3 regions of the Streptomyces sp. NPDC032161 genome follow, and region 3 is predicted to be linked to each of the others. Evidence: riboswitches for the same ligand, from Rfam matches in the RefSeq annotation. Region 3 holds a riboswitch; each other region holds the start of a gene.
What was found. Region 3 has a riboswitch for thiamine pyrophosphate ahead of AB0E67_RS00375 (thiamine ABC transporter substrate-binding protein). Riboswitches for the same ligand answer to the same signal wherever they lie in the genome.
Positions count from the first base shown of each region.

Region 1 (5,554 bases), on a different contig from region 3:
TGTACGTACCGGCCGGAGTCCCGCACAAGTTCCACCACATCACCGAGGACCTGCGGGTCATGGTCGTCTTCTCCCCGCCGGAGAGCTGAGTACCCCCGAACGGGGCGCTCATCCGGAGGGGCGGGTTCCGGTGTCAGGGATCCCTAGGGGGTCGATCAGGGGACGGCAAGGGGTGCGGAACGCCCCTCCGGTGCCTTCGCGCCTCTAGCATCGGGAGTGTCGGAGCAGGGACGCACAGAGACGAGGCGAGGACGATGGCCGTACGGGAGATATTCGCCGGGATGCCCTGGTGGGTGAAGTGGATCGCGGTGCCGGTGATCGCGATCGTCGTGTTCGGCGGACTGATCGCCAGCGTGCTCGGTTTCGTGATCGGCCTGCTCTTCAAGATCCTGCTCTTCGTGATCCTGGTCGGCGGTCTCGTCTTCGTCGTGCGCAAGGTCATGTCCTCCTCAGGTGGTGGCTGGTAGTAATCAGGGGGATCGGAAACCAGCCATGGTGTTAGCCCAGCTGAGCTAAGCCAGGGACGAAACAACGCACCTTGGGGATACGGCCGATATGGTGGCATTCCACTGCCGCCACCTGGGAATTAACTGACCGTCACCACCATGACCAGTGGTTTGCACGGTGTTCGGCCCTCGTACCCAGCCATGCGGCGGTCTGTGGGGGAGGCCCCCACAGGCGGGCTGACCGCCCGTCACCATGCCTGGGGGTGACCGTTGACCACGGCATCGAGCACCGCTTCCCCGACCTTGATCGGCTCGGTGCAGCGAGCGCTGAGGCTGCTGGAAGCAGTGGGCGCGCATCGCGACGGGGCGCCCGCGAAGCAGCTGGCCAGGGAGGCGGGGCTCCCCCTTCCCACGGCCTATCACCTGCTGCGCACCCTGACGCATGAGGGCTATCTGCGTCGTGACAACGGAGTGTTCCGCTTCGGCGCCGCCGCCGAGCGTCTGACCGCCGAGGGTACGCCGCAGAATCGTCGCAGCAGGATGTCCGAGTCGCTCAGCCGCTGGCGCGAGGCCATCGGTGTCCCCGTGTACTGCGCCGTCTACCGAGAGGGCGAGATCGAACTCGTCGCGGTCGCCGATGATCCCGCCATGCCCGCCGTGCGCGAGTGGGCGTCCTTCCGGGAGACCGGGCACGCCCACGCGATCGGCCAGTGCCTGCTGAGCCGACTGGACGAGAAGGCGCGCGAGGACCACCTGAACCGGCATCCGGTACGGCCACTGACCCCCTATTCGGTGAGGGACCGCGCGACATTCCTGGAGCGGCTGCGGTCGCTGGAGCGCATGGAACCCGTCGTCGAACGGCAGGAGTACGCGCTGGGAACGGTCTGCGCGGCCATCCCGATCAGCGCCGGCTTCACCGCCGCCGCTATGGCGATTTCAGTACCCCTGGAACAGGAACACCGATTGCTCCCCGCAGTCGAACAGCTACGTGGTGAAGTGTCCAACCTCTTGCGTTCATTCGTGTTCTCTATCAGTATCTGAAAAATCACTCCTTGTGATCTGCTATCGCGTGCACCACGATGGCGTCAATAGGGCCATGGGGGATCATTCCTGGCCAGATTCATCTACTGCGGGGTTGAACGATGCGCGAGTCGGTTCAAGCTGAGGTCATGATGAGCTTTCTCGTCTCCGAGGAGCTCTCTTTCCGGATCCCGGTGGAGCTCCGGTACGAAGTGTGTGATCCGTATGCGATTCGGATGACCTTCCATCTGCCCGGTGACGCCCCCGTCACCTGGGCATTCGGCCGTGAGTTGCTGCTCGACGGCCTCAACAGCCCCAGTGGCGACGGCGATGTGCACATCGGGCCCACGGATCCCGAGGGGCTTTCCGATGTACACATCCGCCTTCAGGTGGGCGCCGACCGTGCCCTCTTCCGGGCTGGTTCGGCGCCGCTCGTGGCTTTTCTCGACCGGACCGACAAGCTCGTGCCGCTCGGACAGGAGCGCACGCTGGGTGACTTCGAGGGAAACCTGGAGGAGGCCCTGGGTCGGATCCTCGCCGAGGAGCAGAACGCCGGCTGAAGGAAACGGTGTCGCCGACCGGTGCCCGCCGGTCGAACACGGCATCCGCCGAATGGGTGAATCGCTCTCCGTATTCAGGACCGCTCCTCGTCTGTCGGCCGATGTCCGTTCCGGGGTGCTCATGGCTTCGTCCTGCGACGGCGGCCCTTCCCGGCCCGTACGGGTGCTGAAGCTCCGGCTTCCGCGCCGAGCCCTGTACGGTCCGCGGAGACCACCAGCGCGGCGAGCACCGTTGTCACCGGCACCGATGCGACCAGCCCGATCGAACCGACCAGCGTCCGTACGATCTCCTCCGCCACCAGCTCGCTGTTGGCCACCGTGCCCACGCTGCTCCTGGCGATCGAGAACAGCAGCAGCAACGGCAGCGCGGCGCCCGCGTAGGCGAGCACCAGCGTATTGACGACCGAGGCGATGTGATCGCGCCCGATCCTGATCCCCGCCCGGTAGAGCCCCCGCACGCCCATCGTCGGGTTCGCCTGGTGCAGTTCCCAGACGGCCGACGTCTGGGTGACCGTCACGTCGTCGAGCACCCCGAGCGAACCGATGATGACGCCGGCCAGCAGCAGGCCGCTCATGTCGATGCGCGGATACAGGCCGTGGATGAGGCCGGTGCTGTCGTCGGTGTTGCCGGTCAGGCTCGCCCAGCCGATGAACAGCGAGCCGAGCAGCCCGATCAGCAGCAGCGAGATCAGTGTGCCCACCACCGCGACCGAGGTGCGGGCGGTGAGCCCATGGCACATGTAGAGCGCGATCAGCATGATGGCACTGGACCCGACCACCGCCACGATCAGCGGATTCGAGCCCTGAAGGATGGCCGGGAGGATGAACAGGGTCAGCACGGCGAACGACACGGCGAGCGCGACCAGCGCCATCACCCCGCGCATCCTTCCCACCGCGACCACGACCAGGGCGAAGATCCCGGCCAGCAGCGCCATCGGGAACTTCCGGTTCACATCGGTCACCGAGTACTGCAGGTCGTGGGGCGCGTCCGGGGCGTACGCCACGACCACGCCCTGCCCCTCGCGCAGCTGACGTGGTGCGTCGGGCTGGACGATCTCCACGAACCGCCGGCCCTTGTCGTGACCGGTCGTCACCTCGACCGTGGCCTTCGCGCACAGCCCGGTGCGGCCCGCCGACTGCGGAGCGGTCTCGCCGCCGACCGGCATCTGGGAGGCGTTCACCTCCTTGCAGTCCACCGTGTCGACGTTCACCACCTTCCCCTGCTGGGTCTGCCGGTCGAAGCCGACACCGGTTCGTTCGTGCGGTGGCGCACCGCCCGGCCAGAGCGCCGCCAGTCCGGCGAGGACCGCGGCGGCGAACGGGATCAGTACGGCCGCGATGACCTTCCGCAGATGTCTGGAGACGGGCGCGGCGGGGCCGTGGGCGTGCGTATGGCCGTGTGTGTGGCCGTGGTGGGGACTCGGCGGTTCGGGAACGCTAGGGAGGGACATCACCGGGCGATCATCGCAAGGAGGCATGGGACCCTCTGTTCATTCCGCCGGACGGGGCGCTAGCGTGGAGGAACCTTTGCACACGCGGGAGCTCGGAGCACCGGGCTGAGAGGGCGCTGATATCCGTACGTCCGTACGGGATGAGCTGCGCCGACCGCCGAACCTGTTACCGGGTAATGCCGGCGTAGGGAGTAGGTCTCATGACCACATCGGACGCACGCACGCCTGCCTCCAACCAGAGCGACGAGGCCGGGAAGTCCATCGGCTGGCACAAGGGATACGTCCAGGGCTCGCGCCCCGACATCCGTGTGCCGGTCCGTCAGGTGCACCTCACCAACGGCAAGGACGTGACGCTGTACGACACGTCGGGGCCGTACACCGACCCCACCGTCGAGACCGACGTCCGTCGCGGGCTCGCGCCGCTGCGGGAGAACTGGATCATCGCGCGCGGCGACACCGAGGAGTACCCGGGCCGGCCCGTCCGACCCGAGGACGACGGGCTCAAGCACACCTCGCCGAGAACGGGGTCTCCCCTGCTCGAGCGAAGCCGAGAGCTTGGGGAAGGGCTGCGCAATCTCGACGCAGTCTTCCCCGGTCGGCCCCGGCTGCCGCGCCGCAGCCGGGACGGCCGGCCCGTGACCCAGCTCGCGTACGCCCGCCGGGGCGAGATCACCCCGGAGATGGAGTACGTGGCGATCCGGGAGAACGTCGAGCCGGAGGTGGTGCGGGAGGAGATCGCCGCGGGCCGCGCCGTGCTGCCGGCCAACGTCAACCACCCCGAGACCGAGCCGATGATCATCGGGAAGCGGTTCCTGGTGAAGGTCAATGCCAACATCGGCAACTCCGCGGTGACGTCCTCCATCGAGGAGGAGGTGGAGAAGATGACGTGGGCGACGCGGTGGGGCGCCGACACGGTCATGGACCTTTCCACCGGCCGCAACATTCACACCACCCGTGAGTGGGTTCTGCGCAACTCGCCCGTGCCGATCGGCACCGTGCCCCTCTACCAGGCCCTCGAAAAGGTCGACGGCAAGGCCGAGGAGTTGACCTGGGAGATCTACCGGGACACCGTCGTCGAACAGGCCGAGCAGGGCGTCGACTACATGACGGTGCACGCCGGCGTACGCCTGCCGTACGTTCCGCTGACCGCCCGCCGCAAGACCGGCATCGTCTCGCGAGGCGGCTCGATCATGGCGGCGTGGTGTCTCGCCCACCACAAGGAGTCGTTCCTCTACGAGAACTTCGAGGAGCTCTGCGAACTCCTCGCCTCCTACGACGTGACGTACTCGCTCGGCGACGGGCTGCGCCCCGGCTCGATCTCGGACGCCAACGACGAGGCGCAGTTCGCCGAGCTGCGCACGCTCGGGGAGCTGAACACGATCGCCAAGCGGTACGGCGTCCAGACCATGATCGAGGGGCCGGGCCATGTCCCGATGCACAAGATCAAGGAGAACATCGACCTCCAGCAGGAGATCTGCGAAGAGGCTCCCTTCTACACGCTCGGCCCGCTGACCACCGATGTCGCTCCGGCGTACGACCACATCACCTCGGGTATCGGCGCGGCGATGATCGCCTGGTGGGGCACGGCGATGCTCTGTTACGTGACGCCCAAGGAGCACCTCGGGCTGCCGAACCGGGACGACGTGAAGACCGGCGTGATCACGTACAAGATCGCGGCCCACGCCGCGGATCTCGCCAAGGGGCATCCGGGGGCGCAGGACTGGGACGACGCGCTCTCCGACGCCCGGTTCGAGTTCCGTTGGGAGGACCAGTTCAATCTGGCGCTCGATCCGGTCACGGCACGGGAGTTCCACGACGAGACGCTGCCGGCGGAGCCGGCGAAGACGGCGCACTTCTGCTCGATGTGCGGCCCGAAGTTCTGCTCGATGAAGATCTCTCAGGACATCCGGCGTGAACACGGGGTGTCACAGGCGGAGATCGAGGCGGGGATGTCGGAGAAGTCGAAGGAGTTCGCGGCGGCGGGCCACCGCGTCTACCTGCCCGTCGCGGACTGAGACGAGAGCCGACCGAGGCGACAAGGGGGGCGGACCGCAGGGGACGCTGTTGGTTTGTTCGG
Region 1 covers NZ_JBEZVN010000038.1:16,869-22,422, forward strand. The annotation lists gene AB0E67_RS31820 (cupin domain-containing protein) at 1-89, shown strand, start outside; gene AB0E67_RS31825 (DUF5326 family protein) at 255-467, shown strand; gene AB0E67_RS31830 (helix-turn-helix domain-containing protein) at 717-1,487, shown strand; gene AB0E67_RS31835 (SsgA family sporulation/cell division regulator) at 1,589-2,026, shown strand; gene AB0E67_RS31840 (YibE/F family protein) at 2,146-3,477, opposite strand; TPP riboswitch at 3,552-3,685, shown strand; gene thiC (phosphomethylpyrimidine synthase ThiC) at 3,678-5,492, shown strand.
Region 1: linked by a shared signal. The riboswitch ahead of thiC (phosphomethylpyrimidine synthase ThiC) and the one ahead of AB0E67_RS00375 (thiamine ABC transporter substrate-binding protein) in region 3 are both predicted to bind thiamine pyrophosphate.

Region 2 (5,554 bases), on a different contig from region 3:
CGCCGCGGGATCGTCGGCCTCGGTGATCGCCCGTACGACGACCACCCGGCGCGCCCCGGCGTCCAGCACCTCGTCGAGGTTGCCCGCGTCGATCCCGCCGATGGCGAACCAGGGGCGCCGGGTGCCGAGCGAGGCCGCGTACCGCACGAGGTCGAGGCCCGGGGCGGGGCGGCCGGGCTTGGTCGGGGTGGGCCAGCAGGGGCCGGTGCAGAAGTAGTCGACTCCGGGCTGGGCCACGGCCGCGTCGACCTCGGACCGGGCGTGGGTGGAGCGGCCGATCAGCACGTCGTCGCCGAGGACGGCGCGGGCCGCGGGGACCGGCAGGTCTCCCTGGCCGAGGTGGAGCACGTCGGAGCGGATGGCGTGGGCGACGTCGGCCCGGTCGTTCACCGCGAGGAGCTTGCCGTGGCGCGCGCAGGCGTCGGCGAGGACCGCGAGGTGTTCGAGCTCCTCGGCGGCCTCCATGCCCTTGTCGCGCAGCTGGACGATGTCGACCCCGGCGGCGAGGACGGCGTCGAGGAAGGCCGGGAGGTCTCCCTGGCGCCTGCGGGCGTCCGTGCACAGGTAGAGCCGGGCGTCGGACAGCTGCGCGCGAGGCGTGGGCATGGTGCGGTTCCCCCCGAAAGAGCGTGAACGGTGATCGGAGCGGCTCGGGGTGCGGGCCGTGCGGCCCGCACCCCGACGGGCTCTCAGAGCCTGTCGGGCGACCTCTGACCGGGCGGCCACGCCCTGGCACGCACGCTTCCGGCGAGGCGTTGCCGGGATATCCGCGCAGTTCCACTACGAGGACATCCCGGCGCCTTGGAATCGCACGCACCCTACCGCGTCCGTATTCCGATCGAAGGTCACCCGGCAGGCTCTCAGACGGCGAGCGCCTGGGCGCGGCGCTTCACCTCCGTGCCGCGATTCTCGCTCAGTGCCTGGGCGGGGGTGCCCGGCAGGGTCGGGTCGGGGGTGAAGAGCCACTCCAGCATCTCTTCGTCGTTGAAGCCGTCGTCCCGCAGGAGGGTCAGGGTGCCGGAGAGGCCCTTGACCACCTTGTTGCCGGCGATGAAGGCGGCCGGCACCTGGAGAGCCCGGTTCTCACCGCGGCGTACGGCGATGAGCTGGCCCTCCTTGACCAGCTGCCGCACACGTGTCACCTCGACACCGAGCATGTCGGCGATGTCGGGGAGGTGGAGCCAGGCGGGGACGAGAGCATCGATCTTTGCGTCAATCTCGGTCACGGGACAAGCGTGCCATCCCGGACCGACAGTCGGTAGCCGGGCCGACCGTACGGGCGGTGCCGGTACGCCGTCGGAGGGTCGGCGGCCGCGGAGTACGGGTGTCAGAGGGCCGTCGACTTCAGGGGCACGGAGGGATCGGCGGCCCGCGCCGGGTCGATGCGGGTGCCCGCCTCGATGAGCCTGCGGCCCTGCGCCAGGTCGCGGGGGCGGCCCACGGCGAGGACCGCCACCAGGACGCCGTCGCGCAGCCAGCACACCGACCAGGCGGGGCCGGCGGCGTCGCCGCGCCACAACAGGGTGTCGGCGCCCGCGTGGTGGCCCGCGTACTGCACGAACCGGTCGAACTGCTCGGACCAGAAGTACGGGACGGGGTCGTAGGCGGGCGGCACCGGGTGGTCCCCGCCCGCCGCCGCGACGATGTCGGCGGCCACGGTCCGGGGGCCCTGGAGCGCGTTGTCCCAGTGGTGGACGAGCAGGCGTTCGCCGTAGCGGGCGGACGGGAACGAGGCGCAGTCGCCGACCGCGTACACGTCGGGCAGCGAGGTGCGCAGCGCGGCGTCGGCGGTCACCGAGCCGTCGGGGCCGAGCGCGATGCCCGAGCCGGCCAGCCAGCCGGTGGCGGGGCGGGCGCCGATGCCGACGACGACGGCCCCGGCCGGGATCGCGCGGCCGTCCGCGAGGACCACCCGGCTCGGTTCGACGTGGTCGACCCGGGCGCCGGTGAGGAGCTCGGTGCCGCTCTCGGCGTACCAGGCGGCCATCGGGGCGGCGACCTCGGCGGGCAGCGCGCCGGCGAGCGGCTGGTCGGCGGCCTCCAGGACGGTGACCGCGCAGCCGGCGGCGCGGGCCGCGGTGGCGAACTCGGCGCCGATCCAGCCCGCGCCGACGACCACCACGTCGTGCCGCTCGTCGAGGACGGGCCGCAGCCGGGCCGCGTCGTCGAGGGTGCGCAGCAGGTGGACGCCGGGGACACCCTCGGTGCCGGGCAGGACGATCGGTTCGGCGCCGGTCGCGATCACCAGCACGTCGTAGGGGACGGGACCGGACGGGGTGTCCAGTTCGTGCGCCGCGGCCCGCAGTCCGGTGACGTCGAGGCCGAGTGCGAGCTCGATGGCCAGCGCCTCGAAGTCGATGTCGAAGGCGGAGTCCTCGGCCTTGCCGAGCAGCACCGCCTTCGACAACGGGGGCCGGTCGTAGGGCTGGTGGGGTTCGGCGCCGATCATCGTGACGGGGCCGGTGAAGCCCTGTTCCCGCAGGGCCACGGCCGTCTGCACACCGGCCATGCCCGCGCCGACGACGACGACGCGGCGCTCCGCGCCCGGTTCCGGGCGCTCCGACTGCTGCGACTGCTGCTGATCGCTCACCTGTACACCATAAACACCTGACAGAACGTCATGGCAGGGGGAGTTGCTCCACGGTGCTGGTGCCGCTGCCCTCCTGCGACTCCCATTCCCACCGCTCCTCCAGCCGGACCCGGCCGTCCGGGAGATCGACGACGGTGGAGACGCAGTGGCCGCAGGACGTCGTTCCGTCCTGCTTGAGCTGCACGTACCGGAAGTCGAGGACGTCACCGGCGCGGGTGCCGACGAGATGGCCGCGTACCACGTCGCCGCCCGCGTACTCGGCCCAGATCCGGCCGCCCTCCTCGTGGTACGTGAAGCGGGTGCGGGTGCCGACCTGACCGGGCGCCTGGTCGGCGACCGGCGAGAGGACGAGTCCGTCGAGCGAACGGGCCATGGCGCTGCTCCCTTGCCTGGGTCCGGCGGTCCCTCACCCGGGTCCGGCGGGCGGGGTTTAGGGTGGCCACGGTAAGACACTCGCGGGAGCCCGGACGCAGCGGGCTGAGAGGGAGGCTGGAGCGGCCTCCGACCGTACGAACCTGATCCGGGTCATGCCGGCGAAGGGAGGGGCTGGACGCCCATGCGTTCTTCTCATCACGAGGGCCGGTGCGCCCGGGACGGGGGGCCGTACGACGTCCTCGTCGTCGGGGGCGGAATCATCGGCCTGGTGACCGCCTGGCGGACCGCGCAGCGCGGACTGCGCACCGCGGTCGCCGATCCCGATCCGGGCGGCGGGGCCGCCCGCGTGGCCGCCGGGATGCTGGCCGCCGTCACCGAACTCCACTACGGCGAGGAGCTGTTGCTGGGGCTGAATCTCGCCTCGGCCGCCCGCTACCCGGCGTTCGTGGCGGAGCTGGAGGAGGCGAGCGGCCGGGACACGGGCTTTCGCGCCTGTGGCACGCTCGCCGTCGCGCTGGACTCCGACGACCGGGCCCATCTGCGGGAGCTGCACGCCCTGCAACGGCGTTCGGGCCTGGAGTCGGAGTGGCTGACGGGCCGCGAGTGCCGCCGCCTGGAGCCGATGCTCGCGCCGGGCGTGCGCGGCGGGCTGCGGGTCGACGGCGATCACCAGATCGATCCGCGCCGGCTGGCCGCCGCGCTGCTGACCGCGTGCGAGCGGGCCGGGGTGGTCTTCCACCGGGCCCGGGCGGAGCGTCTGACGGTGGTGCGCGACCGGGCCACTGGAATCGTGCTCGCCGGGGGCCCGGAGCTGGCCGCCGACCAGGTCGTGCTCGCCGCGGGGAGTCTCAGCGGCCGGCTGCCGGGCCTGCCGGACGCGGTCGCGCCACCGGTCCGGCCGGTGAAGGGGCAGGTGCTGCGGCTGACCGTGCCCGCCCGGTACGCGCCCTTCCTCTCCCGGACGGTCCGGGCCGTGGTCCGGGGCGGCCCCCTCTATCTCGTACCGCGCGAGAACGGCGAACTGGTCGTCGGCGCCACCAGCGAGGAGATGGGCTGGGACACCACCGTCACCGCGGGCGGCGTCTACGAGCTGCTGCGGGACGCCCACGAGCTGGTGCCCGGCATCACGGAGCTGCCGCTCGTCGAGACCCGGGCCGGTCTGCGCCCCGGCTCCCCCGACAACGCCCCGCTGCTGGGCCCCACCGCGCTGCCCGGCCTCCATCTCGCGACCGGCCACCATCGCAACGGGGTGCTGCTCACGCCCGTCACCGGAGACGTCATGGCGGCGTCGCTGGCCGACGGAGAGCTGCCCGAGGTGGCCCGCCCCTTCACCCCGTACCGCTTCTCGCCCGCCGTCGACTCCGTACGTCAGGAGCAGCCCGCATGACCGAGCCCGCGCCCTCCCCCGCTTCCGGTTCCGTGCCCCTCGCCGACTCCGCGCCCGTCCCCTCCCCCTCCCCCGCCTCCGTGTCCGTGTCCGTGAACGGGGAGGTCCGGCTCCTCGCCGCGGGCACCGCCCTGGACGCGCTGGTCGCCGGGCTGACCTCGGCCCGCTCCGGTGTCGCGGCGGCCGTCAACGAGAGCGTCGTGCCGCGCGGGCAGTGGTCCGCCACGGCGCTGCGCGACGGGGACCGGGTCGAGATCCTGACCGCGGTCCAGGGAGGCTGACCGTGTCCGACGACCTCTTCGCCCTCGGGGACACCACGTTCGGCTCCCGGCTGATCATGGGCACGGGCGGGGCGCCCAGCCTCGATGTGCTGGAACGCTCCCTCGTCGCCTCCGGCACCGAGCTGACCACCGTCGCGATGCGCCGCCTCGACCCGGCCGTGCAGGGCTCGGTGCTCTCCGTCCTGCGACGGCTCTCCATCCGCGTCCTGCCGAACACGGCGGGCTGCTTCACCGCGGGCGAGGCCGTGCTGACCGCCCGGCTGGCCCGCGAGGCCCTCGGCACCGACTGGGTCAAGCTGGAGGTGGTGGCCGACGAGCGGACCCTGCTGCCCGACCCGGTCGAGCTGCTGGACGCCGCGGAGACCCTGGTGGACGACGGTTTCACCGTGCTGCCGTACACCAACGACGACCCGGTGCTGGCCCGCCGCCTCCAGGACGTGGGCTGCGCGGCGGTGATGCCGCTCGGCTCCCCCATCGGCTCCGGTCTCGGCATCCGCAATCCGCACAACTTCCAGCTGATCGTCGAGCAGGCGCGGGTGCCGGTGATCCTCGACGCGGGCGCCGGGACCGCCTCGGACGCGGCGCTGGCGATGGAGCTGGGGTGCGCGGCGGTGATGCTGGCCTCCGCCGTGACCCGGGCCCAGGAGCCCGAGCTGATGGCCGCCGCGATGCGGCACGCGGTGGCGGGCGGACGGCTGGCGTACCGGGCGGGCCGGATCCCGCGCCGGCACTTCGCCGAGGCGTCGTCGCCGGTGGCGGGGCGCGCGGTGCTGGACCCCGAGCGCCCGGCCTTCTGACCGGGGCGGCCGGACGTCCCGGCGGGCACCGGGCGGAGCGTGTCGCCGTCACGGCTCGGCTGCGGTTCGGCCCCGGGGCCGTCCGGGCCGTCGGACGTGTCCGCCGCGGCTCGTAGACTCGCAT
Region 2 covers NZ_JBEZVN010000002.1:361,717-367,270, forward strand. The annotation lists gene thiE (thiamine phosphate synthase) at 1-606, opposite strand, end outside; gene AB0E67_RS07395 (Rv2175c family DNA-binding protein) at 861-1,226, opposite strand; gene AB0E67_RS07400 (FAD-dependent oxidoreductase) at 1,328-2,509, opposite strand; gene AB0E67_RS07405 (hypothetical protein) at 2,619-2,963, opposite strand; TPP riboswitch at 3,036-3,149, shown strand; gene thiO (glycine oxidase ThiO) at 3,147-4,352, shown strand; gene thiS (sulfur carrier protein ThiS) at 4,349-4,633, shown strand; gene AB0E67_RS07420 (thiazole synthase) at 4,636-5,430, shown strand.
Region 2: linked by a shared signal. The riboswitch ahead of thiO (glycine oxidase ThiO) and the one ahead of AB0E67_RS00375 (thiamine ABC transporter substrate-binding protein) in region 3 are both predicted to bind thiamine pyrophosphate.

Region 3 (5,554 bases):
GGGGTCTACGACTCCGACCCGAAGAGCAACCCCGACGCGGTGAAGTTCGACGCGCTCGAATACGGCGAGGTGCTCGCGCGCGATCTCAAGGTCGCCGACGCCACCGCCATCACGCTCTGCCGTGACAACGAGCTGCCGATCCTCGTCTTCGAGCTGACGGCCACGGGCAATATCGCCCGCGCGGTCAAGGGTGAGAAGATCGGCACGCTCGTGAGTGACCAGGGCACCCGGGCCTGAGGACCGGGAAACGTCCCCGGGAAGCCGCGGGCAGGGTCCGGGACCCGCGGGGAAAGCCCCGGCACGGCGCCCCGGAGGATGGACAACGGCCTGCCGGTCGGACACCGTGCAGGTGAGGACGCGACGCAGATCCGCGGGCCCGAGCACGCCGGGCCCACTCAAGACACGCAGGAGCACGTGGTGATCGAAGAAACCCTCCTCGAGGCCGAGGAGAAGATGGAGAAGGCCGTCGTCGTCGCGAAAGAGGACTTCGCCGCGATCCGGACCGGCCGCGCCCACCCGGCGATGTTCAACAAGATCGTCGCCGACTACTACGGTGCGCTGACCCCGATCAACCAGCTCGCCTCGTTCTCGGTGCCCGAGCCCCGCATGGCCGTCGTGACGCCGTTCGACAAGAGCGCGCTGCGCAACATCGAGCAGGCCATCCGCGACTCGGACCTCGGCGTCAACCCGAGCAACGACGGCAATATCATCCGGGTGACCTTCCCGGAGCTCACCGAGGAGCGCCGCCGCGACTACATCAAGGTCGCGAGGACCAAGGCCGAGGACTCCCGCATCTCCATCCGGGCCGTGCGCCGCAAGGCCAAGGAAGCGCTCGACAAGCTGGTCAAGGACAAGGAGACCGGCGAGGACGAGGTGCGTCGCGCCGAGAAGGAGCTCGACGACACCACCGCGAAGTACGTCGCACAGGTCGACGAGCTGCTCAAGCACAAGGAAGCCGAGCTGCTCGAAGTCTGATGAACGACTCTTCCTGGGGCGCCACGCCGGGAGCCGGTCCGTGGGCTGCGCCCGAGATGCGTGCTGCCCCGGCGGGTCCCGCGCACGATGTGCATGACGCCCAGCAGACTCGGCCCATGCCCATCGTGCCGGACGCCCCTGACACAGGTGGAGACGCTGACGACCGTGACGACCGGGAGCAGGGGGGCGCACGCCCGAACGGCGGCCCCCTGTTCCGTGACGAGAAGCCGCAGGAGCCCATGCCCACCGCGCCACCGTCCCCGCAGAAGAAACGTGCGGGCCGCGATCTGCGAGCCGCCATAGGGGTCGGGGTGGGGCTCGGTGCCGTCATCGTCGCCTCGCTGTTCGTCGTGAAGGCCGTCTTCGTCGGGGTGATCGTCGTCGCCGTCGTCGTGGGCCTGTGGGAGCTCACCTCACGGCTGTCGGAGCGCAAGGGCATCAACGCGCCGCTCGTGCCGCTGGCGGTCGGCGGTGCGGCGATGGTGGTGGCCGGGTACATGAAGGGCGCCGAGGGCGCCTGGGTGGCCGTGGCACTGACCGCGCTCGCGGTTCTCGTCTGGCGGATGGCCCAGCCTCCGGAGGGCTACCTCAAGGACGTCACGGCCGGTGTGTTCGCCGCGTTCTACGTGCCGTTCCTCGCCACGTTCGTCGCCATGCTCCTGACCGCGGACGACGGACCGCAGCGGGTGCTCACCTTCCTGCTGCTGACCGTGGTCAGCGACACAGGGGCGTACGCCGTCGGCTGGCGCTTCGGCAAGCACAAGCTCGCGCCGCGCATCAGCCCCGGGAAGACCCGCGAGGGCCTCTTCGGGGCCGTCGCCTTCGCGATGGTCGCGGGTGCCCTGTGCATGCAGTTCCTGATCGACGGCGGTGCCTGGTGGCAGGGGCTGCTGCTGGGGCTCGCGGTCGCGGTCAGCGCCACCCTCGGCGACCTGGGCGAGTCGATGATCAAGCGGGACCTCGGCATCAAGGACATGGGCACGCTGCTGCCGGGACACGGCGGGATTATGGACCGGCTGGACTCGCTGCTGCCGACCGCTCCGGTGGTCTGGCTGCTGCTGGTGCTGTTCGTCGGCTCCGGCTGAGAGCACCCGGCAGGCTGTGAGCCCGCGGGACGGTCCGCCCGTCCCGACCTGGGCGTTCTCAGACGAGGGCCCGCTGCCCACGGGACGTTGTCCACAGGGCGGCGGGCCCTCGTCGTCGCGTCTGCGACACTGGACGGACCATGCCTAAGCCCGGAGAACTCACTTTCGTCGCACCCCGCGGAGCCAAGAAGCCGCCGCGGCATCTCGCCGACCTCACGCCCGCCGAGCGCAAGGAGGCGGTCGCCGCGATCGGCGAGAAGCCGTTCCGCGCCCAGCAGCTCTCGCAGCACTACTTCGCGCGGTACGCGCACGACCCGGCCGAGTGGACCAACATCCCGGCCGCCTCGCGGGAGAAGCTCGCCGAGGCGATGTTCCCCGAGCTGATGTCGGTGGTCCGCCACATCAGCTGCGACGACGACACCACCCGCAAGACGCTGTGGAAGCTGCACGACGGGACGCTCGTCGAGTCCGTCCTGATGCGTTACCCGGAGCGGGTGACGATGTGCATCTCCTCGCAGGCGGGCTGCGGGATGAACTGCCCGTTCTGCGCCACCGGGCAGGCCGGTCTGGACCGCAATCTGTCGACCGCGGAGATCGTCCACCAGATCGTGGACGGCATGCGGGCGCTGCGCGACGGGGAGGTGCCCGGAGGACCGGCGCGGCTCTCCAACATCGTCTTCATGGGCATGGGCGAGCCGCTGGCCAACTACAACCGCGTGGTCGGCGCGATCCGCCGGCTGACCGATCCGGAGCCGGACGGGCTGGGGCTCTCACAGCGCGGGATCACCGTTTCCACCGTGGGGCTGGTGCCCGCGATGCTGCGCTTCGCCGACGAGGGCTTCAAGTGCCGTCTCGCCGTCTCGCTGCACGCGCCGGACGACGAGCTGCGCGACACCCTCGTCCCGGTGAACACCCGGTGGAAGGTGCGCGAGGTGCTGGACGCCGCGTGGGAGTACGCGGAGAAGTCCGGCCGCCGCGTCTCCATCGAGTACGCGCTGATCCGGGACATCAACGACCAGGCGTGGCGGGGCGACCTGCTCGGCCGGCTGCTCAAGGGCAAGCGGGTGCACGTCAACCTGATCCCGCTGAACCCGACGCCCGGCTCCAAGTGGACCGCCTCCCGGCCCGAGGACGAGAAGGCGTTCGTCGAGGCCATCGCGGCGCACGGGGTGCCGGTGACCGTACGGGACACCCGGGGCCAGGAGATCGACGGGGCCTGCGGACAGCTGGCGGCGGCCGAGCGCTGACGCAGGCGTTCTCCGGGTCCGTGGGATGCCGAGGCCGAAGTCCGCCGGGCCCGCGAGCGCTGAGAGCGGCCCGCCGGTTCCACGGGAGCGGCGGGCCCGGCGCTCGCCGGGGCCGCGGTGGTCCGGCAGGAATCCGGAGCGGACGGGGCGTCAAGGGCTGCGGGCCTCCGGCGTCGACCGGACGACGAGGCCCCGGCGGCCCGGCCGCGCGGTCCGTGTAACCTGGTCCGGAAATCAACTTCATATTCCGACAGGGGAGCGCCACAGCGCTGAGAGTGCGGCACCGGGGGACCGGTCGTCCGCAGACCCTCTGAACCTCGCCCGGGTCATTCCGGGTAGGAAGTTCGGTCATCAACTCATGCTGTTGCGCCCTGCCCGCGTCTCGCGGGTGGGGCCGCGTCTCTTCCTGGCCAAAACCCAGGAGGAATCCATCATGACCACCACGCGCAGGACCACGGGAACCACGCGCGGGTCCGTACGTCTCACGGCCACGGCCGTCGTGGCCGCGCTCGGCATCACGGCACTGGCCGGGTGCGGGAGTTCCGACACGTCGTCCTCCGGCTCCGGCGGCACTAAGGGCACCGATCCGAAGACCGTGACGCTCGTCAGCCACGACTCCTTCAACGCGTCCGATGCGGTGCTGAAGGAGTTCACCGCGGAGACCGGCTACACCGTCAAGGTCCTCAAGAGCGGCGACGCGGGCGTCGCGCTCAACCAGGAGATCCTGACCAAGGGCTCACCGCGCGGAGACGTGTTCTTCGGCGTCGACAACACGCTGCTCTCCCGCGCCCTGGACAGCGGCCTGTTCACGCCGTACGAGGCGAAGGGCATCGACCGGGTCGCGGCCGCCACCCGGCTGGACGCCGAGCACCGGGTCACGCCGGTCGACACCGGCGACGTCTGCGTGAACTACGACAAGAAGTACTTCGCCGACAAGAAGCTCGCCCCGCCGCGGACCTTCGACGACCTGGCGAAGCCCGCGTACAAGAACCTCCTGGTCACCGAGAACGCGGCGACCTCGTCGCCCGGCCTCGGCTTCCTCCTCGGCACCGTCGCCGCCTACGGCGAGAAGGGCTACCAGGACTACTGGAAGAAGCTGAAGGACAACGGCGTCAAGGTCGTCGACGGCTGGGAGCAGGCGTACAACGAGGAGTTCTCCGGCTCCGCGGGCGGCAGGAAGGCCAAGGCCGACCGTCCGCTCGTCGTCTCGTACGCCTCCAGCCCGCCCGTCGAGGTGCTGTACGCGAAGCCGCAGCCGACCGAGGCCCCGACCGGGGTCGCCACCGGGACCTGCTTCCGGCAGATCGAGTTCGCGGGCCTGCTGGACGGCGCCGGGAACGAGGCGGGCGGCAAGGCACTGCTGGACTTCCTGATCGGCAAGAAGTTCCAGGAGGACATGCCGCTCAACATGTTCGTGAACCCGGTCGTGTCGGACGCGAAACTGCCGGAGCTGTTCACGAAGTTCGGAGAGACCGTCGAGAAGCCGACGACCGTCGCCCCCGACCTGATCGCCAAGAACCGTGAGCAGTGGGTCCAGTCGTGGTCCTCGCTCGTCGTGAAGTAGCCGGGACCGCCGCACAGGGGACGGGCACGGCGGCGAAGGGCGCGGACATCACGGGTCCGCGCCCGCGCGCCGGGCGTACGACGGACGCGGTGCGGACGGCGGCCCGGCGCCTGGGTGCGGGCGCGGTGCGGCCCTCCCTGATGGCCGTGCCCCTCGCGTTCTTCGCGGTGTTCTTCGCCTACCCCGTCGTCGCGATCGTCGGCCGGGGGCTGAAGGCGGACGGAGTGTGGCAGTTCGGCCGGATCGGTGAGGTGCTGGCCCGGCCGGAGATCCGTGACGTCCTGTGGTTCACCACCTGGCAGGCGCTCGCCTCGACCGCGCTGACGCTGCTCGTCGCGCTGCCCGGCGCGTACGTCTTCGCCCGCCTCGACTTCCCCGGAAAGCAATTGCTGCGGGCGGTGGTCACCGTGCCGTTCGTCCTGCCGACCGTCGTCGTCGGGACGGCTTTCCTGGCGATGCTGGGTCGCGGCGGGTTCCTCGACGAACTCTGGGGGGTGCGCCTCGACACCACGGTGTGGGCGATTCTCCTGGCTCATGTCTTCTTCAACTACGCGGTGGTCGTACGGACCGTCGGCGGTCTGTGGGCGCAGCTCGACCCGCGGCAGGAGGAGGCCGCCCGGGTGCTGGGCGCCGGACGGTTCGCGGCCTGGCGGCGGGTCACGCTGCCGGCCCTCGCGCCCGCC
Region 3 covers NZ_JBEZVN010000001.1:96,039-101,592, reverse strand. The annotation lists gene pyrH (UMP kinase) at 1-237, shown strand, start outside; gene frr (ribosome recycling factor) at 418-975, shown strand; gene AB0E67_RS00385 (phosphatidate cytidylyltransferase) at 975-2,060, shown strand; gene rlmN (23S rRNA (adenine(2503)-C(2))-methyltransferase RlmN) at 2,201-3,307, shown strand; TPP riboswitch at 3,550-3,667, shown strand; gene AB0E67_RS00375 (thiamine ABC transporter substrate-binding protein) at 3,741-4,871, shown strand; gene AB0E67_RS00370 (iron ABC transporter permease) at 5,012-5,554, shown strand, end outside.